Regions from separate parts of the Pseudobacillus badius genome, predicted to be linked through region 1. Evidence: riboswitches for the same ligand, from Rfam matches in the RefSeq annotation. Region 1 holds a riboswitch; each other region holds the start of a gene.
What was found. Region 1 has a riboswitch for cyclic di-GMP ahead of B1A98_RS15785 (anti-repressor SinI family protein). Riboswitches for the same ligand answer to the same signal wherever they lie in the genome.
Positions count from the first base shown of each region.

Region 1 (7,305 bases):
AATTTTGCTGTTGTTTTCGCTCCCAATGCATCCGAACCGGACCCTGGCTCCGTTAAGGCGTAGGCAGCAATTTTTTCTCCTGTCGCTAAAAACGGCAAATACTTTTGCTTTTGTTCTTCATTCCCAAACAAGACGATCGGCAAGGAGCCGATTCCTACGTGCGCTCCATGAGTAATAGAAAAGCCGCCGGCAATTGACATCTTTTCCGCAATTAGCGCAGAGCTGACTTTATCAAGGTTCAGTCCGCCATACTCTTCCGGTACATCCGCACTGAGCAGTCCAAGCTCTCCCGCTTCTTGAAGCAGTTTTACTGAACGGTCAAACTCATGCTTCTCCAAATAAGGGACTTGCGGCATCACACTGTTATGAACATACTCTTCTGTTGTTTTGGCGATCATTTTTTGCTCATCAGAAAAGTCTTCCGGTGTAAACACCTGGTCGCATGTTAGATCCTCAATCAGAAATGCTCCGCCTTTAACCGCTTGTTTTTCTGTTTGGTTTGCCATATAAGATTCCTCCCATTTCCCTTTTATTCGTTGAATTTACAATAATTCAAAGACGCCGGCTGCTCCCATTCCGCCGCCGATGCACATAGAAACCATTCCAAACTGCTCCCCGCGCCGCTTCATTTCATGCAAAAGCGTCAATGTCAGCTTTGCTCCCGAGCAGCCAAGCGGATGGCCGAGAGCAATCGCTCCGCCATTTACATTCACCTTGTCTTCATCCAGTCCAAGCTCTCTGATCACTTGGATCGATTGCGAGGCAAATGCTTCATTCAATTCAATGAGACCAATATCAGAAAGTTCCAGACCTGCAAGCTTTAAGGCTTTAGGGATGGCCACAACCGGACCGACTCCCATAATTTCCGGCGGCACTCCGCCAACCGCGAATGACCGGAATTTCGCCATCGGCTTTAATCCGAGAGTCTCTGCTCTTTCCCGCTCCATGACCATCACCGCTGCAGCGCCGTCGCTCGTTTGCGAGGAGTTCCCCGCGGTAACTGTCCCTTTTGCTGAGAACGCCGGGCGCAGCTTGGAAAGCACCTCCATATTTGTTCCTGGACGAACACCTTCATCCTGTGTGAACTGAATCGTCTTTTCTACTAACTTGCGATCCGCTCCTACTTGACGCATGGTTACCTCTACCGGGACAATTTCATCGGCAAATTTCCCATCGGCAATTGCTTGTGCTGCCCGCTGATGGCTTCGAACAGCGAAAGCATCTTGTTCTTCACGGGTAATGCCGAACTTTTTGGCTACTTCTTCCGCGGTATGCCCCATACTCATGTAATATTCCGGCATTTCCTCAGCGATGCGCAGATTCGGACGAACAACATGACCCATGACGGGGACAAGACTCATAGATTCTGCTCCGCCGGCAATAATTGTTTCAGCCTGGCCAGTCATGATCCGTTCAGCTGCATAGGCAATAGCCTGCAGCCCGGAAGAACAATAGCGATTGATTGTCACGGCCGGCACGTTGCAAGAAAGACCGGCGAGCGCCCCGATATTGCGGGCCATGTTTAAGCCTTGCTCCGCTTCGGGCATCGAACAGCCCATGATTAAATCATCGATTTCCCCTTCATACTTTCCAGCGCGTTTGATCGTTTCTTTTACTGCCACTGCCCCTAAATCATCCGGGCGGTATGTGGCGAGCGTTCCTTTCTTTGCCCGCCCGACAGGTGTTCTGGCGCCGGCAACGATTACCGCTTCTTTCATCAGCTTTCTCCCCCTTGCTTTTTCATCCGTACTGGAATCAGTAAACCATCTTGTTAGTTGCGCAGCGGCTTTCCTTTCATGAGCATATGCTGCATGCGCTGCTGCGATTTCGGCTCAGCAATCAAGCTAAGAAAAGCCTCCCGTTCAAGGTCCAGTAAATATTCTTCATCTACCTCTGTTCCAAACGGCAACTTTCCTCCAGCAATAACATAGGCAAGCTTCGACGCAATTTTAAAGTCATGTTCGGAAATAAATCCCGATTTCAGCATAGAACGAGCACCTAAAAGCAGCGCAGCATATCCGGTTTCCCCTACAACTGGAACTTTCTTTCTTTTTGGTGCCCGGTAATTGTTTTCATAAAGATACAAGGCAGCCTGCTTGGCATCATATAGCTGGTGGTCACTGTTCACACTGATTCCATCCGCTGCTGCAAGGAAGTTATTCTCCTTTGCTTCCGCAGCCGATGTCGACGTTTTTGCCATGGCAATCTTTTCAAACACCTGATTAGCCACCGCCTGCAAGTCAAATGGCACACCATTTGCCATCTTCTCTAAGTGTCTGATGTACAGCTCTTTGTTTCCGCCGCCGCCCGGAATCAGTCCGACACCAACTTCCACAAGTCCCATATATGTTTCTGAGCTTGCTTGAATATGCGCAGCCGGAAGGCAAACTTCCGCCCCTCCGCCCAGTGTCATCGCAAATGGGGCAGCAACAACAGGCTTGCTGCAGTATTTCACTTTCATCATCGCTTGCTGGAATCCTTTTACAACCATCTCAACTTCCCAGAGGTTGTCATCTTGGACCTCCAGCAAAATCATAGCTAAATTTGCGCCAACACAGAAATTCTTGCCTTGGTTTCCAATCACGAGACCTTTATAATGCTTCTCCGTTTCATCAACCGCGTAGTTCACCATTTGAACGATGTCCGCCCCAATGGCATTGTTCGGAGAATGAAATTCAAGCAATACCACTCCGTCGCCAATATCAATCAAGCTGGCGCCGCTGTTCTTTTTCAAAACTTTCCCTTGTTTCTTCAGCTTTTTTAGGTCAATCACTTTCTCGCTGACCGGCACCTTTTGATACTCTCCCTGGTGATAAAAATACCTTTCGCCGTCTTCTTCTTTATAGAAAGATGGATGATCACTTTTCGCCAGCTCCTTCACCCACTCAGGCACATCCAGTCCGCTGGCTTCCATTTTTTGAAGAGAGGTTTCTAGGCCGATCGCGTCCCATATTTCAAAGGGCCCTTGCTCCCAGCCGAAGCCCCATTTCATGGCCTGATCGATCGAAACCATGTCATCGGCAATTTCTCCTGTCAATCGAGCGGAGTAAACGAGGACTGGCGCGATAGTGTTCCATAAGAAGCTCCCTGCTTGATCCTCACTGTAAATGAGCGTTTTCCATGTGGCCGCTAATCCTTTTTGCTGCTTCGCTAACTCTATTGAAGCCGCTTTCAATTTCTTTCGTTCATGATATTCCAGTGTTTCTGGATTAATCTCCAAGATGGACTTGCCTTCTTTCTTAAAGAAGCCCTGCCCGCTTTTTGCGCCAATCCAGCCGTTATCACGCATCTTCTTCATGAATACCGGCACATCAAACACTTGCTTTTCTTCCCCTTCTACTTGCTCATAGACGTTGTTGGCCACATGAATAAATGTATCAATACCGACGACATCAAGCGTGCGGAATGTTGCACTTTTCGGACGGCCGATCAAAGGGCCTGTGATCGAATCTACTTCCCCGGCGGAAAGGCCCGAAGTCAGCATTTCTTGAACGGTTTTCAGCAAGCCGTATGTGCCGATACGGTTAGCAATAAAATTCGGGGTATCCTTAGCGACGACAACTCCTTTGCCGAGTACATCCTCACCAAATTGCTTCATATAGTCGAGCACCTGCGGATCTGTTTCTTTTGTCGGAATTACTTCAAGCAGTTTTAAATACCGCGGCGGATTAAAAAAGTGAGTGCCAAGAAAATGACGGCGGAATTCTTCAGACCGCCCTTCTGCCATAGCTTCAATAGATATTCCTGAAGTATTGGAACTGACAATGCTTCCCGGCTTGCGGTATCTTTCAACCTTTTCAAATAACTGTTTTTTCACTTGCAAATTCTCTACTACTACTTCAATAATCCAATCTACATCTTTTAATTGCTCCGCATGGTCCTCTAGGTTCCCTGCTGTAATCAACTGTATATTTTCTTTAGATGTCAGCGGGGCAGGCTTTTGTTTCAATAACTTTTTTAACGCGTGCGCAGCCAATTTATTTCTGACCTCTGCGTCGTTGAGCGTTAAACCTTTTTTTTCCTCTTCTTTTGTAAGCTCGCGCGGAATAATATCTAATAATAAAGTCGGGATGCCGATATTCGCCAAATGAGCAGCAATGCCTGAACCCATTACTCCTGATCCTAAAACAGCGGCTTTTTGAATATGCTGAACCAACATTTTTTCCCCCTTGCATCTTTTGAATGAATACTCATTCATTATTTATATTACTAATATAACTCAACACTTCATTTGGTGCAACGGGTAAAGAAGGAAAAATGAAAATTTTCAAACTTTATTGAGTTTAAAATAAAATATTCCTTAACAAAATAAAAGCTGTTGCTAAAAACCCCAAGCAACAACTTAAATCACCAACATACATATCGCCCCATTATATGAATGTCCGCTGCTCTGATATCTTTTCTTCTGACAAAATCTCGAAAGCGACATGCCCATACCTTTATTCAGTCATTCAACCATTCATAGCATCAACAGCCCTGCAAGCAAGTCGCCATTACTTAAAAATTCTTTAATCTCTTCAATTGAAATACCTAGCTTTTTCGCCTCCCATATTAAATCTACCCATTCCTGATCAATAAATTGACCTTCCTGCATTACTTTACCCCCTAATACAGGCAACCCAGCCATCTTAGTGATATTCACCTTAGACCTGTGGCTTTGCGTCCTTATTTTTCAATAAGTTTGCCTTTTTCATAGATTCTTTATTTTTAGGCTCTGTTCAAGAACCTGGTTGCTTTTTTATCGCTTTCTCTGCAGGCTTGCACTTTTCTCGCTCTGTTCTGTCTAAAGTTCCTATTCACTCGCTTTTCTCTCTATGGTGAACGAATGTGAAATCAATATAAACTACTGACAGCATCTATTTTTTATAGTCTAATTTTACCGTATTATTTATTGAAAGCGCATTATTTTTCGTTATACATCTTTCGCTAATAGCTTGTCAGCTCTTCTATATTATTGTCGGTTTCCCGGGAAATAGTTAATATACATTGCTAAGAAGAAATACCCCCTATTCTAGCCCATTATCTTTACAGTTCTTGACTCCTATAGGAATTTTACTTGAATTTGAAAATCATTATCAATTATAGTTGACATTCATTCTCAATTGGAATATGATAAAAGCATGAACAGCTTACTTGTCCCGTTGCTGTTCTGTCATCGGAAAAAATAATATGCACAACGGCCATGCGGTTGCCCACCAGCATGGCCCCCCTTTGCAAACAAAGCGGCCGGAAATCTCCGGCCGCTCATTTAATAATAGAGAACATTCACTTTTCTGCATTTAATAATAGAGAACATTCACTTTTCTGCACTTAACACAAGTTTCATAGTATTGGTTTCCCTGAAATTGATGATCACAGTTTTGCTGGATGAATTGCAGGCGATTCTGCAAGAATAGAAGCTTTGTTTTTAATTGATTTATCTCTTCTTCAATTTTATGGACATTCATGGCCATTCCTCCCGCAGTTACTGATACACCTTGCTGCCGGCTTGCTTAAATTCCTCTGCTTTTTCTTCCATTCCCTTTCTGATTGCTTCGTTTGTATCCAGTTTGTTTTCTTTTGCATAGTTACGGATATCTTGAGAAATTCTCATGCTGCAAAATTTCGGACCGCACATGGAACAGAAATGGGCCGTTTTTGCCCCTTCGGCAGGCAACGTCTCATCATGATATTCCAGCGCGCGTTCAGGATCGAGCGATAAGTTAAATTGGTCTTTCCAGCGAAATTCAAATCGCGCTTTTGACAGGGCGTCATCCCTTTTATGAGCCCCGGGGTGCCCTTTAGCCAGGTCGGCGGCGTGGGCCGCAATTTTATAAGTCACCACACCTGTGCGCACATCATCCCGATTAGGCAAGCCTAAATGCTCTTTCGGTGTGACATAACAGAGCATTGCCGTGCCGTACCAGCCAATCATCGCTGCTCCGATAGCTGAAGTAATATGATCATAGCCCGGAGCAATATCGGTTGTCAGCGGGCCGAGCGTATAAAATGGCGCCTCTTGGCAAACCTCCAGCTGCTTATCCATATTTTCTTTAATCAGGTGCATCGGCACATGGCCAGGACCTTCTACCATCACTTGAACATCATGCTCCCAAGCGATCTTCGTCAGCTCTCCAAGTGTTTCTAATTCAGCAAACTGCGCTTCATCGTTTGCATCGGCAATCGACCCAGGGCGCAATCCATCTCCAAGGGAAAAGGAAATATCATACGCTTTCATAATTTCACAAATTTCTTCAAAGTGAGTATACAAAAAGTTTTCTTGATGATGATATAAACACCATTGCGCCATAATCGAACCGCCGCGGGAAACGATCCCTGTCATACGCTTGGCCGTCAGCGGCACATATCGAAGAAGAACACCCGCATGAATCGTAAAATAATCTACCCCTTGTTCTGCCTGCTCAATCAAAGTATCGCGATACACTTCCCAGGTAAGATCTTCCGCTATACCATTTACCTTTTCCAACGCTTGATAAATAGGAACTGTCCCAACCGGAACCGGTGAATTGCGGATAATCCACTCGCGTGTCGTATGGATGTTCTTGCCCGTGGATAAATCCATGATGGTATCCGCTCCCCAGCGGGTCGCCCAGGTCATCTTTTCCACTTCTTCCTCAATGGAAGAGGAAACGGCAGAGTTGCCGATATTCGCATTGATTTTGACGTGAAAGTTGCGGCCGATAATCATTGGCTCGATTTCGGGATGATTAATATTAGCCGGAATAATCGCTCGTCCTCTTGCTACTTCTTCACGGACAAATTCAGGAGACATGTTTTCCCTCAGAGCGATAAACTCCATTTCTGGAGTGATAATGCCCTTTTTGGCATAATGAAGCTGTGTAACATTTTTCCCCTTTTTCGCCCGCAGCGGCTGACGCTCTAGTCCCGGGAAAACTTGATGGTTTGCTCGGGGGTCGTTTTCATCTTTGTAGCCATTGTCCTCAGGTTTTATTTCTCTCCCTTTATAGCTTTCTGTATCGCTGCGCTCCTTTATCCATGGACTGCGAATAGCCGGCAGCCCCTTTGTACTATCTATCACATAAGTCGGATCAGTATATGGACCGCTCGTATCATATACCCGCACTGGCGGATTCTCCTCTTCACCGAATGTGCCTGCCGTCGGACTTAATTGAATTTCCCGCATCGGCACCTTTATATCTGGCCGCGTCCCTTTCACATATACTTTTTTACTTCCTGAAAAACTAGACATAATGGACATGTTTTTTTCGTTCAATGAAAATGTGGACATAAAAAAAACTCTCCTTTTCAGCGTATTCAGCGGTTCAGGACGAGATTTAGGGCATA
Region 1 covers NZ_MWMM01000012.1:51,027-58,331, reverse strand. Annotated here, with positions in the region: gene B1A98_RS15800 (acyl-CoA dehydrogenase family protein) at 1-506, opposite strand, end outside; gene B1A98_RS15795 (acetyl-CoA C-acetyltransferase) at 543-1,718, opposite strand; gene B1A98_RS15790 (3-hydroxyacyl-CoA dehydrogenase/enoyl-CoA hydratase family protein) at 1,772-4,159, opposite strand; gene B1A98_RS15785 (anti-repressor SinI family protein) at 4,460-4,594, opposite strand; cyclic di-GMP riboswitch class I at 4,611-4,696, opposite strand; gene B1A98_RS15780 (hypothetical protein) at 5,280-5,447, opposite strand; gene thiC (phosphomethylpyrimidine synthase ThiC) at 5,465-7,249, opposite strand.

Region 2 (7,305 bases), on a different contig from region 1:
CTGCCAGAAATTCGTCAATCTGTTTTTCAAGCTTTTCATATTTATCACGGAGCTTTAGCGGATCGATCACTTTCGCCTCGTGTTTTTCACGGTAGCTTTTCGTTAATTCGTTGCTTTCTTCCACCTTCAGCTTCGCTTCACGGCCATATAGCACTTCCAGCTGATGGTCAAGCTGCTGCTTCACATCGTCATTAATTTGTTCGACCTCTCTGGTTGCAGCAGCAAACTCCTGCTTCATCTTTTCCAGCAGCCGCTGCTCATATTGGATGGATGTTTTCCGCTCTATCGCTTCAGCTACGGTGTATTTTTCACCGGCCACCTCTACATGCGTCATGGCATTAGACAACACGATCGCAGATTTAATAGCGTTGCGCCGCTTAATCAAGTCCAATGTTGATTGATAAGTTGACTTGGCCTTTTCCTCAAATTCTTTTGTTGCAGCAAAGCCGCTGACTGGCTTATCTCCGACAGCATAGCTAATAAATGGCGTTGACTTCATCGTCGATTGGATGCGTTTATCTAAAAGCTTTAATTCTGCCAGCCCTCTTGTGATAGACATTTTCATAGGTTCACTGCCCCCTCTATGTATTCTTTTTTAAATATAACATAATTAAGGAGTGAAGCGTCTTTTGCATGCGCATGATTAAGAAAAAACTATTTATATCTGATACTCCCTATATACTGCACGCGGTTCAAAGCGTTTGGCTGCTTCTCTCTGTATTGAAAATCGTACAGTAAGATAAAGCTATTGACGCCATCGTTCAAAGTTTCCCCTTGCAGCTCAGTAAAACCAGGAATCACGGCATCATCGTATGAACACCCCTCTAGCAGCGCCGCAAGATGATTGATTGTCTCTTCAAAAAACTCAGCTTCCATAAAATCCTCATCATAATAAGCAAGTTGAACATCTTCTTCAAATTCCGACGGAACAGCGTCTCCATCTTCATTATAAGAGATGAGAAGATACTGCTGAAGGTCAGCATTTGTTTTAAACGTCCCTGTCCAGAGTGATACATACCCGTCTCGTTCCATCTAATCCCCCTCCTACAGCTATTTTTGTCTTGCTTAACCCCCTGATCAACCACTTATGTTTCTCTTCTCCATCGAATACCTGCTGAACTATTTTATTTAAAAATGGGTTCCGGGAAATTGAGGGATGACTGTTTTTATCCAAACGCATTCAGTGAACAAGGCAGAAGAGTGAAAAGCACCCGCTTGGAATAAGGCCAAAATTTCAGGAGGCCTTTCAGCATTATTTGTGGAGCTTATGTTTGCCGCGAAACCCTTCTTTTAGTTGAATTATATCAAAATAACTAGTAAGATAGACTTACAAATATAGTTATTCGAAGAGGGATTCCCATGATTTCTGATACTGAATTGTCAATTTTTATAAAAGAGTTAGGCGAATTGATAGATGATTATTATCGATGCCCAGAAGAATCTTTAAAGGAAGAAATTTATCAAGACATCTTGCTCCTGGGAACTGCCATCTCTGCCGAGGATGAAAACTGTTCGTAATCCGCTTCGCCTCAACGCTCGCTTTCAGTTTTTCAATTCCATTAACCAGCCGTCTCGATATTCCCCCCTCATGAAGTTCATGTTTAGGAAACACTCGAATTGTTTTAAAACTGCACGTTTCATAGCACCTTAAAGCTATTGTAGTCCCCGGTGGCGGATAAAACCGAATATATCCGATTTCCTTACCTTTCAATTCTGCCATGCGCTTCACCTCCTCAAAGGCGTAAAAAACTTCATTGTCAAAAGAATGGTTCCGCCCTTTATAAAACTCCAGAACGCGTGGATTTGAAAGCCATTTCGCCAAAAGATGTTTATCCTCCTCTGCTAATGGCCTCACGTTTAATATACCCTTGAAAAACACCTCCAAGCTGTATTGTATGCTCCAATACAGCTTGGAGGTGTTCGATTTATCCCGTTATCAAAGACTATTCTAAAAAAGCAGCGGCTTTATCCTTTAATCAACGGAATCGCTTTCAAGTATTCTTTCATTTCTGCTGCCAAGCATTCTATTTTTGAGCCGTTACTCAATGTAAACGTCAGCTGACCGTCTTTTCCGGGGTCTATTCCCGTCACCCTAATTCCCTTCTTTTTGCATGTAAGCTCTACCTCGTGTTCAAACAAAAAATGATCCAATTGCTCATACGTTTTTATTTGCTTTAAATCCATATTTTCATCCCTCCGCAGGACTATTTCTTCATCAACTTTAGAAATTCCTGCTAATTTTTCTTTTTCATTGCCATCCTTACTAGTAAAATATACTTATAAAAAAGAGAGTCCAATCTAATAGGCAATAAAACAAGTCCCTCTCACATGAGAGGGACTTCCTGTCTGCTTATAAAGCTCGCTTGACCACATGCACCTGAGCGTTCAGTTTTCATTAATTGAAACCTTTTATATAACGGATCGATCAAAGTTCCAGCTTATCAATCAACAGGGTTCATCCTTGAGCAGCCCCTTCAGCTTTTGCTCGGCCGCTTCAAAATCTGTAGATAAGCCGACTAAGAAACGAATGATCTCATTCTGCTCGGACATTTGTCTTAATGAAAAAAAGACGGCTGGTTTATTGACTTTAAGAACAGTCATTAACTCAGTAGTCGGAAGAATAGAACAAGATCTTGTCCTGACAAATGACCGTAAGAAAACAATGAAATCAAACGCTGAGTCAGGGGTATCCGGACTAGTTTCCATTAAGGCATAAAATTTTTTAATGCTGCTTTTTAATTCTTCGTCTTGCATCATGAGTCCCTACCTTTAACGTATAGTTACCAAATAGGGAATTCCTATCTGGCAGCCCGGCTATCTTAGTGTTGTCCACCTTAGACCCGCAGCTTTGCGTCCTTATCTTTCAATAAGTTTGCCTTTTTCCCTATAATTATCGGTTTTAAGAAAATATTCTTAATACAAAAGACTCATTTTTGGCCGAATCATTAAAAAATTCTTCGTTATACGTTTCGCGGGCACGGCTTCAAGTTGTTATCTTCATTCCAAACAGGCTAAGAGCTCCCCTTTTTCTCCATCTGTTTTGATTTCAGAAGTTTATTTAGCAACATCCTCAAATTCTCTAATCCTCTTATTGAATTCAGATTGGGTTCTCATAATGGTTTGTTGCAAATCATCCGTTATTTTGCTAACCTTTTCTACTTCTTTTGTTATGTTCTCTATATTTAAATCCACATTTTTAATTGCCTGATCCACATTGCCGGCTAGTTTCCGCACTTCATCAGCCACTACCTTAAAGCCTCTCCCATGTTCTCCCACGCGGGCAGCTTCAATAGCGGCATTTAGTGCCAGCATATTCGTTTGCGAAGAAACATTGCGTATAATTTTAGAGATTTCACTTATTAATTTTGTTTGCTCTTTTAACGACTCAACTGCTTGTATTTTTTCATTAGAATTCGCTACCACTATATTGACCAATTCTGCCGGCATCTCTTTTAATTGGGCAATAATCTTTTTCGTGCTCTTTTCACGGTCTGTAATATCGGTAGCCATTTTAAGCACTGCCTCTACTTTGCCTTGTTCATTCAGGATGGGAATATAAGTGGCTTCGAGCCAAATGATATTTTTTCCCTTCCCAATCCTTTCAATTTTTTCTTGGAACTTCACTCCTCTTCTCAGGTTATTCCATAGTTCTTCATATTTTCCGCTGTTCCTGAACTCAACTGTACAAAATTGCTTGTGCTGCATGTTTTTCATCTCATCCACTGTATAGCCTAAAGTTTTAGCAAAATTTTCGTTTACCCAGATAACCTCTCTGTTTAAATTAAACTCTATCATTGCTAAATTTGATTCTAATGCTGCCAAAACCATGGCTTGATCCAATAATTGCGTGCTTGTGTTAATCATTTGTTCCTCCCTCTCATGTTAGAGGCAGCCCAGCCGTCCTAATCCATTTGATTTTAGACCCGTCGGCTTTGCGTCCTAACCTTTCGATTAGTTTGCTTTTCACATTCTTAAAATTGGCACAGCGATAATCAAGTCAGTTAACTTTCTCTTAATAAGTACGACAGCCTTCTGTCAGCTAAAATGATAGAAGGCTAGTTACTGTCATTATACTTGAAATGAAGAAAGGCGACATAAACTTCCATTGAAACCTTTTCGAACTTTCTGGATGCATGTATATGACTAACCATTCAAAAGCTGTATAATAATGGTGAATCCGAAAACAGAAGGGACTGAACTATGCGCAGATATCAATATTTTTAACTCATCCAAAAAACTCAACTGGAGGTAAAAGTATTGATTAAAAATTTGTATACCCAAAGGCTGCACTTAAGAAAAATGACTGTCGCGGATTCATCCAGCTTGTTTGACATATGGTCTGATCCTGATGTGACGAGGTTTATGAATATCGATCGCTTCACAAATGAAGACCAAGCAAAAGAAATCATCACTTACCTGGATGCATTGTCTAAAGATAACCAAGCGATTCGTTTCTCAATCATTGAATTGACATCTAATCGCATTATCGGTTCATGCGGATATAATTCCCTCGATTTTCAGAACGCCAAGGCCGAGATCGGCTACGATATAGCGAAAGCGCACTGGGGGAATGGATATGCGCCCGAAGCTATCTTATCCCTGGTAGAGTATGCATTCAACTCTTTGAACCTTCATAGAATTGAAGCAAAAGTAGAGCCGGAAAACCTAAACTCTATTAAAGTGCTGGAAAAGCTCAACTTTACCTTCGAGGGGACTTTAAGACAATGCGAAAAAGTAAAAGAAACGTTTATTGATCTCAGCGTGTATTCCCGGCTTAAAACAGACTAAATGTTGATTTATTTTGCCGCATTTCTATGACATTAAAAGGTTAGGCTGAAACGATCGTCTGCGACAGCCGGCGGGTATCTGTCTTTTAAAGACATAGACATCCGCCGGCTTTATGCTTTTTGTCCCTTTCTTCCCTCTCACAGAACGGGGCATCCATCAATCCGCTTCAAAACTTGCATGAGTTTGGACTTTTGAAAAAATAAAATGCGTGACCGTTTGCGCAAGCGGGCTGACACTATCTATGAACTCTTCCGCTTCAGCAAAAGTTTTAAAATGCATTTTCAGCATATAACAAGCATCCCCCGCCACCCGGTAACAAAACTCTACATTTGGAACCTTCGCTATCAAACGTTTAAAAGAGTCATAGTCGCCGTTTTTCACTGTGGCCTCGATGATGCATTGTATAGGCAAGCCTAGTTTCGCATAATCCACCTCTACTGTATATTTTTTAATTAGCCCAAACGACTCCATTTGCCTTACTCTTTCCGTTACGGATGGAGAAGATAAATTTACTCTCCTCCCCAGCTCGCTCATTGATAAGCGGCTATTATGATAAAGTTCATTTATTATTTTTTTATCGATCTCATCAATTTTCATTTTTAAAGAAAATTCTCCTTTATTCATTAAAACTCAAAAGTATGATCCGTTTATTCATTTGTAATTTAATGGGAATAGACCTTCTTATGTTTTATAATTAATTTATATCGAATATAGCAAGGAGGTTCATTCAATGGCAACTATTATTGAATCAGAGTTTGGAAAAACACCTTTCCAGCGACTTTTAGGCCATAACCAACAAGTAATGGAAGCATGGGTTCATTTAGGAGATATATTAGAAAAAGACGGGTGGCTGCCCTCTGCGTTAAAAGAACAAGTGAGGCGGACTTTGGCACAAGGCAATGGCTGTGAATATTGTAAAGCAAAAGGAAAGCCTGAACCCGGTAAGTTTACTGAAAAAATTTCGATGGCAGCAGGATTTGCAGAAGTATTTCTGAAGCAAAAGGGCAATATACCGGATTCAGCCTTCACTCTATTGAGAGAGTGCTTCACTGAGGAGGAAATCAGCGAACTATGCGCGTTTATTGCATTTGCCACTGCCTCGCACTATTTTGGTGCCATGATGAAATTAAAATGATGAATCAATAAGGAGCACCGGAATCATCCTTAGACTGCCGGGTACGAAAAGCGCAGTTACGCAGGGAGTGCTATTAACTAACAGACTCTCCTTATTATAAACAAGGACAAGGGCCATCTTTACCCTATTGATTGGAGGATGGCTCTTTTACATAAAAGATTATCCTTTTACTCAGCTGGTTTTACCTGCTCCCTAATAAAAAAGACAGGCCGCCGCCCGTCTGATTGGATAGTAGAAAATAGCTTTATTCTTTTTATGCGCTTATTGGCTAAAAGCATGCATGCGTCCCTTGATCTCTGCAGCTGCCTCGGTTGGATGTTCCATTTGAAAAACAACATATTGATACCTTTCATGCCCTTCCAGCTCCATAATTAGTAAAGATCTGTTTTGTTCGAACGAAAGAAAATACCATTCATTTGCATATTTGAAGCTGCCTTCATAAATATTTAAGAAAGAAATGGACGTGCCTGGCATCCTGAGCATCCATCGGGGCGCTTGAAAATCATCAACTACTATACTTTTAATTCTATTGTATGGTATATGAATCTTCCGCTTGAAAGCAAAAAAGCTTGTTATACCCGTTAAAGTCAGCGTAAGCCTTTCTTCACCAAAATGAATGTTCCTCCCCATCCCCACACCTCCAAATGAGTCTGTATCTTGCCCCTCTTTTGCGCACATTCATTTGTTCTTTCCTAAGCGGCCCTTTAAGAAAGCCTACTAGCGTCCGCTTCATTTTTAGCTTAATAACAATAATAATTTTTGTAAAATCCAGCAAAAACATTCCTTTTAATGTCATAAAGTTGTATAATATCCTCTGGTTTAACTTTCCAAGAAATAAATCTGGTCGTTTGGAGTGTTGGAGATGATCATACAAAAAGAAGCAAATGAATTAATTAACCAAATCAATCATATTAGGGATTTAATGATCTTAACAGGACTGCGTAATGGTCTTAACGATGACCAAACCTTAAAATATAGCAAAGAACTGGATAAGCTCATTCATAAGTATCAGCTCATGACTTCATTCTCTTCCTATACGTCATAGCCAGGAGCTTGCTGTCTATAATTATTTACAAGAAATGTCACTGCCAAAAAGGAGTGAAAGAGTGGAACTGTTTGTTGTTGCAATATTGGTTTCTCTCATCTTCGGATCATTTTCTTATATGCTGCTGCAGCATGCAGACAGCGTGTTAAAGATAAGCTCTTTTTCAAAGGAAAGGCCTGAAAACCCATTTATAAAAAGGTTGATCAAATTTATGGGCTGGTGGTTTTTATTTCTCGTGGCAGCTGTATGGATTCTGGCTATTGTCTCTTTGGTTGATTAAGTCCAAAAGCGTATTTTAGAAAGCTTGGCCTTTTATCTGTTTAGCAGCAATCAATTT
Region 2 covers NZ_MWMM01000002.1:68,595-75,899, forward strand. Annotated here, with positions in the region: gene B1A98_RS03325 (hypothetical protein) at 1-565, opposite strand, end outside; gene B1A98_RS03330 (immunity 22 family protein) at 655-1,032, opposite strand; gene B1A98_RS20950 (hypothetical protein) at 1,388-1,822, opposite strand; gene B1A98_RS03340 (hypothetical protein) at 1,966-2,184, opposite strand; gene B1A98_RS03345 (hypothetical protein) at 2,446-2,757, opposite strand; cyclic di-GMP riboswitch class I at 2,802-2,887, opposite strand; gene B1A98_RS03350 (methyl-accepting chemotaxis protein) at 3,055-3,864, opposite strand; cyclic di-GMP riboswitch class I at 3,885-3,971, opposite strand; gene B1A98_RS03355 (GNAT family N-acetyltransferase) at 4,258-4,788, shown strand; gene B1A98_RS03360 (Lrp/AsnC family transcriptional regulator) at 4,945-5,385, opposite strand; gene B1A98_RS03365 (carboxymuconolactone decarboxylase family protein) at 5,519-5,923, shown strand; gene B1A98_RS03370 (hypothetical protein) at 6,185-6,553, opposite strand; gene B1A98_RS03380 (aspartyl-phosphate phosphatase Spo0E family protein) at 6,786-6,968, shown strand; gene B1A98_RS03385 (hypothetical protein) at 7,030-7,248, shown strand.
Region 2: it holds a riboswitch for cyclic di-GMP, as region 1 does, so the genes downstream of both, B1A98_RS03345 (hypothetical protein) here and B1A98_RS15785 (anti-repressor SinI family protein) in region 1, are expected to answer to the same signal.

Region 3 (7,305 bases), on a different contig from region 1:
CGTGTTCCCAAGCTGAATGAGCAGCTCATCCGGCTGGGCATCGTATCTTCTTAACAAGGCTTTGATGCGGAAAAGCAATTCCTTCGGGTCAAACGGTTTGACCAGATAGTCATCTGTGCCCGAAGAAAACCCCTGTTCTTTATCTTCAATTTGATTTTTCGCTGTTAAGAGGATAACGGGAAGGTCATACCGGCTTCTAATTTCTCTAGTCAGCCTATAGCCGTCTATATAGGGCATCATTACATCCACAACGGCCAAGTCGCACGTACGGCTGGAAAGAATATTCAGTGCCTCCATGCCGTCTGCGGCTTGGACCACTTGATATCCTTCTTTGCGCAAGTGAATGTCGATCAATTTTAATACATGAACATCATCATCAACAATCAGAATAGTTGTCATTATATTTTCTCCTCCATATGAGCGGTAAAAGATGAAAAATAGCCCGCACATGAGGCGAGGGCTATCAATAGATTATTTGCTCAAAAGAAACGGCTTTAAGAAACCATTCCATCACTCATTTTAATAATGCGGTCGGCGTAGGAAAGCATGTCTTCGTCGTGGGTCACCATTAAAGTGGTAATGTTCAGCGTTTGGGTCAAACGCTGAATGAGTGCCATTACATCCTTCGATCTTTTTGAATCCAAACTGGCCGTTGGTTCATCTGCAAACAGAACTTTTGGTTTGTGAATGATCGCTCGGGCGATAGCCACCCGCTGCTTCTCTCCGCCGGATAGAGAAGCCGGATAAGCGTGTCTCCGGTGCTCCATCTCCACTAGCTTTAAAACACGATCAATTTCTTTTTTTCTCTCGTCCTTTTTTAACGTTGATTCTGAAACATCAAGCATCAGCTCCAGCTGTTCTTCAACGGTAAGGAAAGGAACCAAGTGGGCAAATTGAAAGATAAACCCAAATTTGCTGGCGCGTATTTTCCGAATCTGTTCTTGAGTCATTGCGCTAATATTTTTCCCTTCGAACACGACCTGTCCGTCTGAAGCAGGCTGAAGTCCCGCTGCAATGGTGAGAAAAGTGCTCTTTCCAGAGCCGGAAGCCCCGACTAGAGCGGTGATTTCGCCTTCTTTTAAAGACAGGTTAATGCCTTTCAATACTTCTTCTTCTATTTCGCCGTTTGAAAATGTTTTTTTTACTTCATCAATGGTGAAAATAGCCATATTACACCTCTCCTTGTTGAATGGCCTGCAGCGGCTGCACTTTTTTGATTTGAATTCCTGAAAGTGTAGCACCGATAAATCCGATAACGAGAAAGACGATTGATAATTGGATCGTTGTATCAAGCGTCAAGCTGAATGGCATGCCATCAGGTGACAGCAGTTTAAAGCCTTGGCTCAGGGCCACAGACAAGCTGAGGGCACCTGCTGTAATAAGAAGCATTTGGGTCCACATCATTTTGAACAGCGTTCCGGTTTTTACACCGATGGCTTTTAAAATGCCATACAGCCCAATTTTTTGAACGTTCATCATATAGAAGAAAATGGCGAACAGCATGCCGCTGATGACAACCAGGAACCAAACAATCATATTCAAAGACATTTGTTCCGCGTTATAGCTTGGAATAGTATGCAGGAACTGTTTTTTTGAATAGGCTTGCAGTCCGGCTACGGACTGCGCCTTATCTTCTCCAGGAACAAAAACTAATTGCATTTCCTCTGTCCGGTACATTTCCTTATAGTTTTCACTATTAATAAAAGCAACTGGCGCGTGGCTGTATTTCTTGCCATCAACAAACCCTTTTACGGTAAACTTGCCGCTAAATTGATTATTGGTTAGAACATCCCCGACTTTTATGCCGGTATCCTTCATGGAAGCATCAAGCACAACTTCGCCTTCTTTGACTTTTGGAAAAAGCGGCGAATCCGTTGAAGTGACAAAGGCGACGCTTTGCTGCTTGTCGTTTTTGTCATTCAGAAAGCCCATTTGAATGGATAGCGCTGCGGCTTCCGCTTTTTTATTTAACAGGTTGCTTTGAGTGTCAGGGTCTATTTTCGATAGATTATATGTTTCATCCGCATTAGCATCCATATAAAAGGAGCCGTCCGGCAAGTCCTTAATTAAGGCAGCGTTGTCCTGAGATAAGCCGTTTGCCAATCCAGAAATAATGAAAGTCAGAAAACTAACTAAAAAAACAATCGATCCTAAAATCATAAACCGACCTTTATTCTTTTTAATTTCTTTCCAGGCCATGTTCATTGTTATTCCTCCTATCTGTTCGTTCTGACGCGATATAGTAAGTGTACCCGCATTATATGAACGAAAGATGAACGGAAAATTACATTTATCGAGAGTGGGATGGCAAATATCAGCATACATGGAATATGCTGTGAAGGGATCTTTTGGGCGCTTATTGAGAAGGGCAGACGAATGCGCTTTTCATGAAAAAATAAATAAATGAAGAAATTGTAAAAAACAAGGATGTGATTAAGCGACAAAAAATGATATTCTAAACAGGCGGCACTCTTATTTAAGCCAACCTCAACCTCGTCATCTTATAAACTGCTGTTTCTGCACAAGCATAAAAAATCGCCGACATGTTTTTTAACAATGATAAGTAATATTTTTTTAATATAATTTTTCATTGTGTTATGATCATCTTATTTGTTGTATGATTAAATTGTTTCTACTTGAAAAAGGCAAACTTATTGAAAGATAAGGGCGCAAAGCTGCGGGTCTAAAGTTTACGGTCAGTGAACAATGATAGCCGGGCTGCCAAATAGGAATCTACTTCCTCATTTGGACAACTATATTAATTGGAGGCAGGGACCAAAATTGATGGAAGGAAATAAAGAATTAAGAAGAAGCATTCGCCGATTTTATGATTTATTAAAGAAATGTCCAGACAACAGAGATGCTGCTCATGATTTCCTGGTTTATTTACGATCTCTTTTAAAAATTCAATCTAGAACACCTTTGCCAGCGCAGGAGGTCATGGCTCTTTTGAAAAAGCATAAACCGAACGTATTCTACACGTTACAGGACATGGCCGAAAAAAACTTGATGCTAGGAATTTTAACTGATTTGCCGGAGGACATTGAAACACCGGAAGAAAGGTTAGAGGAATTACTGAATATCTGATAGCAGTCAGGCTGGTAAAGTGACTTGTTGCAGGCGAGAGCAGAGTAAGGAAAGCGATGGAACGGTGGCAAGTGTTATAAAAAGAGAGAGCAAAAAGTATAAACTAAAATGCTGCAAAAAGAAAATGATGATGCAAGAATAAGTCAGTCAAAATAGTGTTAACGAAGATCCTGCGAATAAGGAGTCTCGATTTTAATGTGGTAGTCGAGGGACTGTTCGTTGTTATGGAAATAATAAAGCAAGCGACGTTTACATAAATTAGTGTGACTAACAGATGAAACAGCCATGTAAGCAGCTTTATTAATCAATCTATTTATCTAACACTGAAATTAAAAAGTCCTGCCTTTGCGAGCGGGGCTTTTTAATTTTTTTTGCTGTGTGATGTGTTATCGCTCACAAGCCCAGCCGTCTTTATCACGATCGTGCTTTGGATCATAGGCTGGGTGTCCTTTTGCTGCACCCTTTGGATATTTTTTCTAAGCTCTGTACAATTTTTAAAGGATTCCTTCTTCGGAGCTGGCTTTACAGGAACTGCTGACCAAAGATAATGATAGAACAGCTGCAGCAACAGGCTTGAACCATGCGGATTTCTTTGTAAACATAAGGATCTATTCTCCCTAAGTTGGTATATTCATAAAGTACTGTAAGAGATTTACTTAGCAATCAAATAGTACCATCTTTATTTTAAAATAAAAAGTATTTTTTTTGAAAATAAAGGAATATGTTCTCGATATTTCTATACAAGAAACGAATCCTAGCGTAGGAAAAGCTCTGTTATTGTTTTATGCGGATGTTTCAGCTGTTCATGCAATAGGGGCATAAAGGGAAGTATGATTCTATTGAAAATAGAAATAAAGTACCAACGGAAGAAATAATCATTATGTATTTATAATGAGTAAGAAGGTTGACAACTGTGAAAATAAAATGCGGGGGGTTGTCTGCAGAAGAACGGCACCATCCTATTTGTTGCTCATAAAATAGAGAAGGGCAAAATTCGGAGGGCAGCAATGAAGAATAAAACAACTGAGAAGCAAAAAAGCGAAAAGATTTTGGCATTGGAGAAAGAGGTGGCATTAGGTCTGTGGGTTCAGGTGATAGGGCAGCTGATCGAAATTAAAGGTTTGTCAGGGCTGTTATATGCTGAGGATCAAACAGATTCAATCGGAGAGCAGCAAGTGTTGGCAGCTGTTTGGATCAGGACAATTGGTCAAATTCTAGAAGCGGTTTCCGTGTCGAGTCAAATTAACGAGACAGATGTGAACAGACTGCAGCAGGAGCAAAAGCTGGCTATTACAGGAGATTTGCTTACAGCCATTGGAGCAGCCTACGAAGTGGCTGGCGGAGTGCGCGTGCTTGAGGAAGAGGCAGTAACCGCCCGGAGCCGCATTATTCCGTAAGAGACAAGGAACGGCTTTTATATGACAGCCCCTGCTTTTAGCAGGGGCTGTTGCTGAATAGGCAGCTTTCCGGATGATAAAGTAAAATGGTCTGGTAAGCCTTATGTTTAATGATCGAACCGGTTCAAGGCCTGTTTTTCTTGCAAAAGCAGCTGGAATTCTTTTTCTAATTGTTCGGAAGGTTCAATGCTCAGCCGGCTAAGCACTTCTGATATCTTCATATCCAGCACAAGCAGCTTATCTGCATTCTTATCGGGATTCTTCTTTAGCTGTTTGCGCTGTTTGTACTGTTCATAGGTTCCTTCAAATAGCTCAATTTTCTGATTGCGGATGACAGCCATTTTTGTAGCAACATTATCAATCAAGCGGCGGTCATGAGAAGCAAAGATGACCGTGCCCGAATATTCTTTTAAGAGAGCTTCTAAGGCATAGGTCGCGTCGATATCAAGAAAGCTTGTCGGTTCATCTAAAATGAACGTATTAATATCACTTAAAAATAATTTAGCCAGTGCAGCTTTTACGCGCTCTCCTCCACTCAAGACGCCCGCTGGTTTGTAAACGTCGTCTTGGTAAAAGTGAAGTCTGGCAAGTACTGTCCGAATGAGTGCTTCCTCTTGTTTGGAGGTGGAGCGGACATTTTCCAAAATGGATTTCTTAACATCCAAAATCGTTAAATGCTGGCTAAAGTAACCAATTTTCACAGCGGGAGAAATTGTCACTCCGCTGTCTTGATGGACTATTTTCTTTAACAAAGACGTTTTCCCGCTGCCGTTTGGCCCGATTACTGCCAGCTTGTCACCAGCGCGGATATGAAAATCAGGGCTATCCCAAAGCAGACGCTGGCCAATTGTGCCGGAAACCTGCTGCAGCCGGAGAATGATTCGATCTTGCAAAACCTCTTCATTCGGCAAGATCATTTTAAGCGCGGGGTGTTCCTTCACCTTTTCTGGTTTTTCCAGGTGGTCTATTCTCTTTTCAATTGCTTTCGCTGTTTTTTGCAGCTTTTTTTGCTTTTTTGCAAAGTAGGGACGTGCTCCGGTAATATTTGCTTCAGAAGAACTTAATCCTTTAGGAGCTTTGGTGGCCTTCTCCGCTTTTTTCTCTTTTAATCGTAAAGCTTCTTCAAGTTGTTTTTTCTTGCATTCATATTTCTCATAAGCTAGCTTCTTCTGCCGGAGCTCCGTCTCTTTTTGTACTTCATAATCTCTGTAGCTTCCTTTGTATTCCTTGATCTCGCCGTCATTTATTTCCCAAATCTTTGTACAAACCGTGTTCAAAAATGTCCGGTCATGAGAAATGATGACGAAGGAGCCCTTCCATTGAAGCAGTTTTTTCTCCAGCCATTCGATATGTTCTGTGTCAAGATGAGTTGTTGGTTCGTCCGCTAACAAAATGTCCGGCGCTTTCATTAAAGCCTGCTGGATATATGCCTGGGTTATTTCTCCGCCGCTTCTAGCAGCATCCGTTGTTTTTAACTGGGGCAAAAGCTCACATTGAGCATGATGAATAATCGTTCCGCTTTCTCGAGGTAAGCCTCCAGCTAATATGCTCAACAAAGTAGTTTTTCCGCTTCCGTTGCGGCCTACCAATCCAATCCGGTCATTTTTATGGATATACAGTTGATCGATGTCTAATAATAAGCGGTCTTTTACATAATGCTTAATTTGCAGAGCTTCCAATAATAACATATACTCATCCCCTATTTTTGTTATTCAGGGACAAAAAGCCCCCTATCTGGAGTCAGAATAGGGGGCACAAATATAGATGGACGCTAAAAAGAGGCAGCTCCTTTTAGGCTCAACTACAGAAGGACCTCTCCTATTCTGAAAACTCCGCTTGAAGGCATCTTAAAGAAGACAGAAGCATTGTTCTGTAAAAAGTGCCTTCCATTGCTTGTTTTCATAAATAGGATTAGTACTTCATGTAATTGGTTCACCCTTCCGTTCTTTTATTCATACTACTTTAAATGATATGCTTAGAGTTGTCAAAATCCCTGCATGAACCGGAATCTATTTGGAAATAGATGACTAAGGGCACTGCATGGGCAAGACTACCTGTTGAAAAAGGAGAGAAAGACTACATGGAAAACATTAAAGTTGGTGAAGTTTTTACGATTAGTGATGAAAATAATGAAGAGCAAGGTGTGGAAGTGCTTGCAGTCATTGAGATGGAGGGAAGTGTATATGCTGCCGTCGGATTTGTCGAGGACCTGCAGGAGGAGAGTGAAGAGGACATTGACATTTTCTTTTTAAAGGTCGATGAGGATGGCGATTTTACAGCTATTGCAAGTGACGAAGAATTCGATCAAGTTTCCTCTGCTTTCGATGAAATCATGCAGGAAGAAGAAGCGGACAGAAGCAGAGATTGAACCGTTCTACCCGAATAAAGGCAAGTTTCAGCACCTCTTACATAAGAGTGTGCTGTTTTTAGTTGGGAAGAATATTGTATAGAATGGAAAAGTTGAAATAGGAGCCTGTCTTTCGTGCCCGTCATGTGCAGCAGGCTCCCGCACACGGCAATTAGTTCAAAAACTTATATCCGAATACATAGTAAAGAATCATAGAAGCACCGAGAAAGAAAGCAAAGAACAACACTTGCTGCGATACTGAACGGTTTTTCAGCCAATTCCACCGTTTGTTTTCGATATCAAGCCAAAAAAAGTCTACAATGATGGCGACTAACACAATGGCAATAAACGTAGCAAAGTTCATCTGTACGCCCGCTCCTTTCCTTGTTTGGTGTTTATTATACCATAATATGGAATGAAAGACAGAGGAAGGAGATGGTGATTTTCCATTATTTGAAACTTTCTATGGTTTGG
Region 3 covers NZ_MWMM01000002.1:101,854-109,158, reverse strand. Annotated here, with positions in the region: gene B1A98_RS03540 (response regulator transcription factor) at 1-399, opposite strand, end outside; gene B1A98_RS03535 (ABC transporter ATP-binding protein) at 495-1,169, opposite strand; gene B1A98_RS03530 (ABC transporter permease) at 1,171-2,205, opposite strand; cyclic di-GMP riboswitch class I at 2,635-2,726, shown strand; gene B1A98_RS03525 (hypothetical protein) at 2,782-3,087, shown strand; partial or broken gene B1A98_RS20955 (excalibur calcium-binding domain-containing protein) at 3,474-3,524, opposite strand; gene B1A98_RS03515 (hypothetical protein) at 4,095-4,484, shown strand; gene B1A98_RS03510 (Vga family ABC-F type ribosomal protection protein) at 4,592-6,172, opposite strand; gene B1A98_RS03505 (DUF1292 domain-containing protein) at 6,565-6,852, shown strand; gene B1A98_RS03500 (hypothetical protein) at 7,004-7,195, opposite strand.
Region 3: it holds a riboswitch for cyclic di-GMP, as region 1 does, so the genes downstream of both, B1A98_RS03525 (hypothetical protein) here and B1A98_RS15785 (anti-repressor SinI family protein) in region 1, are expected to answer to the same signal.

Region 4 (7,305 bases), on a different contig from region 1:
CCTAGTACGTTTGGTGTTAATCGGTAAATCTGATTAATGCTTTTTTTATTTAATGGAGCATCCTATTTTTAGGTCATTCTATTGCGCATTATGTGTCAAATAACACTTTGTCTTTTGGTGTTTTTTATATTGTTGGGTATACTACCTGTAATCAAGGTTATTCCACCAGCATTTCCATGTAGCATGAATTACACCTTGACTATCCAGGAGATTTCCTGGCTTTTTCACCTTTTTTTGTATTTGAATAAACTACTTTATATTCAAGGGTACTCCGCTTTCACTTAATTGGATACAAACGTTGGTAAGCTGGGCAAGACCTGGCTTTTTTTTTTATATTTTAAAATTAGTTGGAAACACTGTTTAAAGTAGTGGTCATCTATAATCCTCCCCGGAACACATACAGGCTAGTTAATGGGTCAGGAGATTTCCTTACTTTTTTTGTATATTCGATTTATCTTCGGATAAATTAATCGTAATCAAGGTTCTTTCTTTTAGCCCTTTGTACACCTATGACTTGAACTTTGGTCCGGCCAGGCTGATGCCTGGTCTTTTGAAATTCCACCTCTCTCTTTATTTAACCGACGCACTTTCCACGAACTGTGACAGTAAATAAAACTTTGTTTGTATATTCTTTTTAATCTCTCAAATACTAAGTCATGAGTGCGATGCTCTAAAATTTTAAAGAAGGTGCAACGTTGTGCGGGTTTTAAAGTATATAGCTTTAACCATTGGATTTGCAATGTACTTATTATTGATTGGATATGCAATATACGAACAGTTCCTATCCAAATGACTTTAAGAACACCTTTAACGAACTGTGACTTAATCATCACACGTTGTGATATGTTCAAAGTATTCATCAAAATCATTTAATTCTTCTTCATCCAAGTTGTTTAACTCAAATCCTCTACCGCAATTCGGGCACTCTGCAATATCACCTAAACCAAATTCGTGAATTGGCATTTTCTTTACCTCACTATGCCGTTTTATGTGTCTACTATTCATCACTTTGTCTATGAAGACTTAAATTGACCTTCAAGGAGTGTAGCGCATAAAAACCCACTTTTTATGCAACCATCAGGCTGGTTGAATGGTCTAAAACCCTGTGAAATTAACAATTTAAAAATCATGTATAGGGAGGAATGGAAAAATAAAATAAATCCCTTATCAGGTAAGGGATTTATCCGTGCAGGAGCTCCTTTCTTTTGGTATTATTCTTATTCTCCACAAATGAATGGAGATTCCAAAAAATTATTCTGAGCTGTCTCAGGAAAAGATACCAATGAAATCGCAATTTTATCTGACTCGTTCAGTAATTCTATTTTCTGTCTTGAAATTAATATGGACTCCATCACAGGTTTAAATGACGTTAGTAGAATCCTAGCAAAACGGAGTACCGAACACCTCATGGAGGAAGTGAAGAAAGGGACTTCTTAAAACGTCTTCCGAGTGAGCATCTTTTCATTTGATTGTGTTTAAAACAAATGCACGAAATGCTAAGTATATCTCATGCAAAAATTTGAGATGACTTTTAATATCACCTCTAACACAAAACTATTATTTTAGAGGGCGTAGTTTGGACAGGGCTGCTTTTTGTAACAAAGTCATAGATAATAATTAGATTTCGATTTACAGGCTTTCCTGAAAAGGTTTGCCCATTTTGCAATAAAATAGGAGTATATGAGGAAATATTTAATCGTAATTTCCCATCGCTACTCACAAGCTGATTGTTAAAATAGTCAACTTTCACATTTTGATAGGGTGTTTCTTTTGCCATAACAATTGCACGATATTGCGGAGGAAAAATAAGAGGAATTGCTGCATTTCCATCATAATATCCAGTTATCCAATCACCTACTGCTACCGTAGCATGGTTTACAAAGTAAGTGGTGGGCGATACTACAAAATTTACTAAAGCTCCTGAACCATTATCTACAGATATTAGTTTATAACAACCCGTTTCTTCATCATTTTGACTTATCACAAAGTCACTAATCATGGTGACATAACCACGAAAAGATTTAAAGTTTATCATACTCATACCGTATTCCCTTAACCTCTTTATATTCCATTAGAAACATTGGAATGAATGGACGCTATTTGGGTTTATTATATGGTGAATTTATCCAAACCATCTCCAACCATATCCTATAATCATATTTCTCCCTACAAATGTTGGAAAGAACCAAAATCTATTTCCGTTCCTGAACCATATATAAAGCAAGACATATAAAGTTAAATAGTTCAGATAATATGGAGAAAGTTCAAATTCACAGTAATTTAGCATTAAAATTAACAATAAATATTTCAATTCAAAATTTTAACCATTAGTTATAGTGGCCTTCCGCAGCCATTGCATCTTTTTTGGTTACATGAACTGTTCCATGTGGATGTTGTGAAGGTGCATAGATTGAATAAAGTTTTAATGGAATATTACCTGTATTGGTTAAATTATGCCATGTTCCAGCGGGTATCATTATGGCGGAATCATCATAGACACACTTTTGAAAGTTTAAATTACCTTTAGTCTCTCCTATTTGAACGATACCTTGGCCTTGCTCGATACGTAAGAATTGGTCAACGTCAGGGTGCATTTCCAAACCAATATCTTCGCCAACATTGAGACTCATCAAAGTAACTTGTAAATGTGTTCCTGTCCATAAAGCAGTACGATACGTATTGTTTTGCTTCGTTGCTTCATTGATATTCGCGACAAATGGTTTTGGTCCAAAATCTGTTCTCAAAGTACTTCCAACACCGTTGGGAGAACGAAAAGAATTAAATCTGTTTACATATACCCCATTAGGAGAAGTCCAGTTAACAGATTGTCTTGGATAGTTATACATTGGTACACCAACATAATAAGAATATGGATTCATATAAGAAGCATGGTACACTTTTCTCAATCCCTTTACAGTTTGTTAAATTATTCTATGCGCTTGTTAAGGGAATGTACTTAGAGTAAGGTGGCTGATTTAAAGAAAGTATTTATTAGTGTCTCATATGACCTGTCTCAAAAGTTTTATCGCTGTTAAACCATTCATTGTTAACCCTGTAAGTAGCTTAGCGTTGTAAATCCGCATTTTCGAGATCAGACCCCAAGAAGAACTTTATTTGATAGACGTGAAATTTTATTGCAATGAAAATGGTGGAGTTAGTTGCTGAAAGGCAAAGGTCGTTGTACTTCAACTAACGGGTACGATTGTGGAGCGAAAAATTAGAAAATGATCAAACTTTATTTTAAAGTAGCAATATTACCATAATCTTTTTAGTACTGAACCTATCAAGAGGGAGAGAGTATTTTGCTTCTTCTGTATTTTTCATTTTTTATTGACTGTTTAGGCTAAAAGAACTATCATATTCGTAAAGAATTATTCAACTAAGCCATTTACTATTAAATATAATAGTCATATAGAGAAGCAATGAAAAGCCATTTATATCTGGGCACTTGAATGGCTTGGAGCGACTAGTGCAACCGACTCTTTTTTAAAGAGTCGGTTTTTTGTCGGATTTTATTTAACCTAAACATTATATATTTCATAGAGCGGGAGGAAAATAAATTGAAAAAAGCACCTGCTACACCGGACCTTTCTGAACTTTCTCACTTAATGGAGCCATTAGATGAAAAAAATAAACCAATTGAAGCCTTGTTAAAAGAGTTAAAAGATGTCAAATATGCACTGGATCAGTCTTCTATCATTGCCATCACTGATCAAAAGGGAAGGATCTTTTATGTAAATGACCAGTTCTGTAAAATCTCCAAATATAGCCGAGAAGAATTAATAGGTCAAGATCATCGTATTTTAAATTCAGGCTACCATTCTGGGGAATTTTTCAAACAAATGTGGGCTACAATTGGGTCAGGAGAAATCTGGAGGGGAGAGGTGCGGAATAGAGCGAAGGATGGTTCTTTTTACTGGGTAGATACGACGATTGTTCCTTTTTTAAATGATCAGGGAAAGCCGTATCAATATGTGTCGATCCGAAATGATATCAGTCTTCGAAAGAAAATGGAAGAAGAAATGCGAAGAAGCGAGGAGAAATACCGTTTAATTACGGAAAACTCAGCTGACTTGATTTCAATTATTGACAAAGAAGGAAACTTTCAATATATTTCTCCTTCTCATGTAACAATACTGGGGCATGACATGTCTGAACTAAAGTCTAACCCGCTCTTCAAGTGGATTCATGAAGAAGATCAAAAGATTTTATACACTGAATTAAGATTACTAGCTAAAAAGAAAAAAATGTCTTCGCAAATAGAGTTTCGTATTAGAACGAGCAGAAATCAGTATAAGGATATGGAAACAAGAATTAGTCCCATTATGAACGAGGACAGAAAAGTAAAAGATTTCGTGCTCATCATGAGAGACATAACCGATCGGAAAAAGTCGGAAAAAATGATTTATCATTTAGCCTATCATGATACTTTGACCGATCTGCCGAACCGTAGATTATTTATGAAGCATTTGCGGCAGGAGATTAAGAAAGCAAAAAGTTCCTCTTCTCAGCTTGCTGTGATGTTTATTGATTTAGATCGATTCAAATTTGTGAATGATTCATGGGGGCATGAGAATGGCGATTTTATTTTAACTAAAGCAGCCGAGCGTATTAAAAAGTCACTTCGTTCAACGGATTTAGTTGCCCGGTTAGGCGGCGATGAATTCACTGTCCTGCTAAAAGGCATATCCAATGTAGAAGAACTGGAGCGGCTGGTGAAACGGATTCATTTAGACTTCCAAAAACCGTTAGAAATCGCCGGCCAGCTGTATACACCTTCCTGTAGTATCGGTATTGCGATCTTTCCACAAGACGGAGCGGAAGCTGATGAACTGTTGAGCAAAGCAGATACCGCTCTTTATTTTGTAAAAGAACGAGGCCGGAACGGATATGCCTTTTTCGAAGCAAAAATGGAAGAAAAATCATTGGAGCGTATTTTATTGGAGAATGAGTTGAGAAAAGCGATTCAGCTTGAGCAGTTTCATATTGATTACCAACCGAAGATAGATCTTTCAAAAAACAAATTAATTGGAATGGAAGCGCTCGTGCGTTGGAATCATCCAGAACTGGGGAAGATTTCTCCCAATAAATTTATTCCCTTGGCTGAAGAAACGGGATTAATTCTCCCTTTAGGGGAATGGGTACTGCGCCGTGGGTGCGAACAAAATAAAGAATGGCAAGATAAAGGTTATACTCCGCTAAAGATATCCATCAATTTGTCTGCGCGCCAAATCTCGTACCCTGATATTGTAAGGAAAATTGAAGAGATTCTAATAGAAACCAAATTGGAACCGGAATGGCTTGAGCTTGAAGTGACAGAAAGTATATTTGTTAATATTGAAAATGCAATAACTGTTTTACAACAACTTAGAGATTTGGGGGTTCATATTTCTATTGATGACTTTGGAACAGGGTACAGTTCATTTAGCTATATTAAGCACTTACCTGTCGATACGCTGAAAATTGATGCTTCGTTCATTCGGGATATTCATCAAAATAAGGAAAGTCAGGCAATTGTGCAAGCTGTCCTGACTCTCTCGCAAACCCTTGGTATCAATGTGATTGCAGAAGGGGTTGAAAATCAGAGACAGCTAGACGTTCTCAGAGAGGATGGCTGTAGCCAAGGGCAAGGTTTTTTATTTAGTAAGCCTTTGTCTAGTCAGGATTTTGAAGAGTATTTAAAAGAATCTGTCAGAGCTACGGGAATTAAGGAGATAGATTAAAAAAGATGCATTAACGACAACGAGCAGCTATATAAAGATTGAGGGAGGAAAAATATGAAGCTTTTTTCAAAGAAGACAAAGTCATGGGTGGACTATTTGGATAATTCTGAGGCAAAAGAGATATCTACTGTAGGAGAAAGGGTGAAAGAACGGCTGGCATTTATGGGGGTTAGCCAGGAAACGCTGAGTCATGTAAAAGAAGCTCTGCCCATTCTTCTTCCTTATAAAGAAGAAATAGTGAATCAATTTTACGAGCATATCACTTCTGTAGATCATCTTAAGCAAATAATTACGGAACATTCTACGGTTGAGCGTTTAAGGCTGACAATGGAAAGGTATGTTGAGCAGCTCCTCCGAGCGGAGGTCGATAAAGAATATATACTGACGAGAATCGTGGTTGGCCAGGTGCACAGCCGCATCCATCTGACAGCAGAACACTTTATTGCTGCGCATCATCTGCTGATTCAAATTATGACAACAATATTAATGGAGAAACTCCATCCGCATCCTAACCAAATGATGAAGATAGTCCTTGCCGTTCAGAAACTAGCAGCCTTCGACCAGCAGCTTATCGTGGAGGTGTATATGGAGGAAACATTTAAATCTTTTCTATTTGGTGTTTCTGACATGCTCAATGACATGACACAGCTGGATACAACGAAGCAGCTGATCACAGAAATGGACAATATAGTGAAGGAAAGCCATAACGTTACAGCTGCTGCCGAGGAAGTGAGCGCCTCTATTATGGAAGTAGCCGATCATTCCGTCAAAGTAGCTGAAAGAACAGATGAAGCCGTCCAATCGGCTGAACAAAGCAAACAAGTTATTAATGAAGCCTTACATGATATTCAAAAAGTGGGTCATGTCTACCATGATGTGACGAGACAAGTCAATCAACTAAATGAGGAAATTGAGCAAATCCAAAGTGTAGTAAAAGTGATTCAAGAAATTACAGATCAAACGAATTTACTTGCTCTGAACGCGAGTATTGAAGCAGCGCGTGCCGGAGAACATGGAAAAGGCTTTGCGGTTGTAGCGAAAGAGGTTCGAAAGTTAGCTGAACACACAAAAGAACAAACTATGCAGATTACCGCCAATATGGAATCTTTGCAAGGCGTTTCTCGTCAAGTGACACAACAAATGGGCAGCACTGAAAAGCTGGTTGAGCGGAGTGTTGAAGAAGCCCAGTATGCGGACGAAGCATTAGAAAAAATCGTATCAACTATGCAGAAAATTAATCAATCGACTTCACAAATTGCAGCAATGACGGAGGAGCAGACTTCTGCGATTATGGAAATTGCCCAACGAAATTCAGCAATGCTTGATCTTGGTACTTTATCTCAAGATATTGCCAAGAGAACAGCTCAAGTAATCTTTGAACTAAGCAAACAGATGGATGAGTATCGCCGCACCTTCTTTGAAACAAATATTAGACTAAATGCCAAAGATGTCATTAAGGTGGCCAAAACAGACCACCTTCTTTGGAAATGGAGAGTTTATAATATGCTACTTGAGATAGAAACGCTTGATTCGAATCAGGTCTCATCCTATGCATCGTGCAGGCTCGGTCAATGGTATTACG
Region 4 covers NZ_MWMM01000029.1:654-7,958, forward strand. Annotated here, with positions in the region: gene B1A98_RS20650 (hypothetical protein) at 823-963, opposite strand; gene B1A98_RS19350 (hypothetical protein) at 1,544-2,035, opposite strand; gene B1A98_RS19355 (cupin domain-containing protein) at 2,328-2,879, opposite strand; cyclic di-GMP riboswitch class II at 3,407-3,490, shown strand; gene B1A98_RS19360 (sensor domain-containing protein) at 3,609-5,723, shown strand; gene B1A98_RS19365 (methyl-accepting chemotaxis protein) at 5,778-7,305, shown strand, end outside.
Region 4: it holds a riboswitch for cyclic di-GMP, as region 1 does, so the genes downstream of both, B1A98_RS19360 (sensor domain-containing protein) here and B1A98_RS15785 (anti-repressor SinI family protein) in region 1, are expected to answer to the same signal.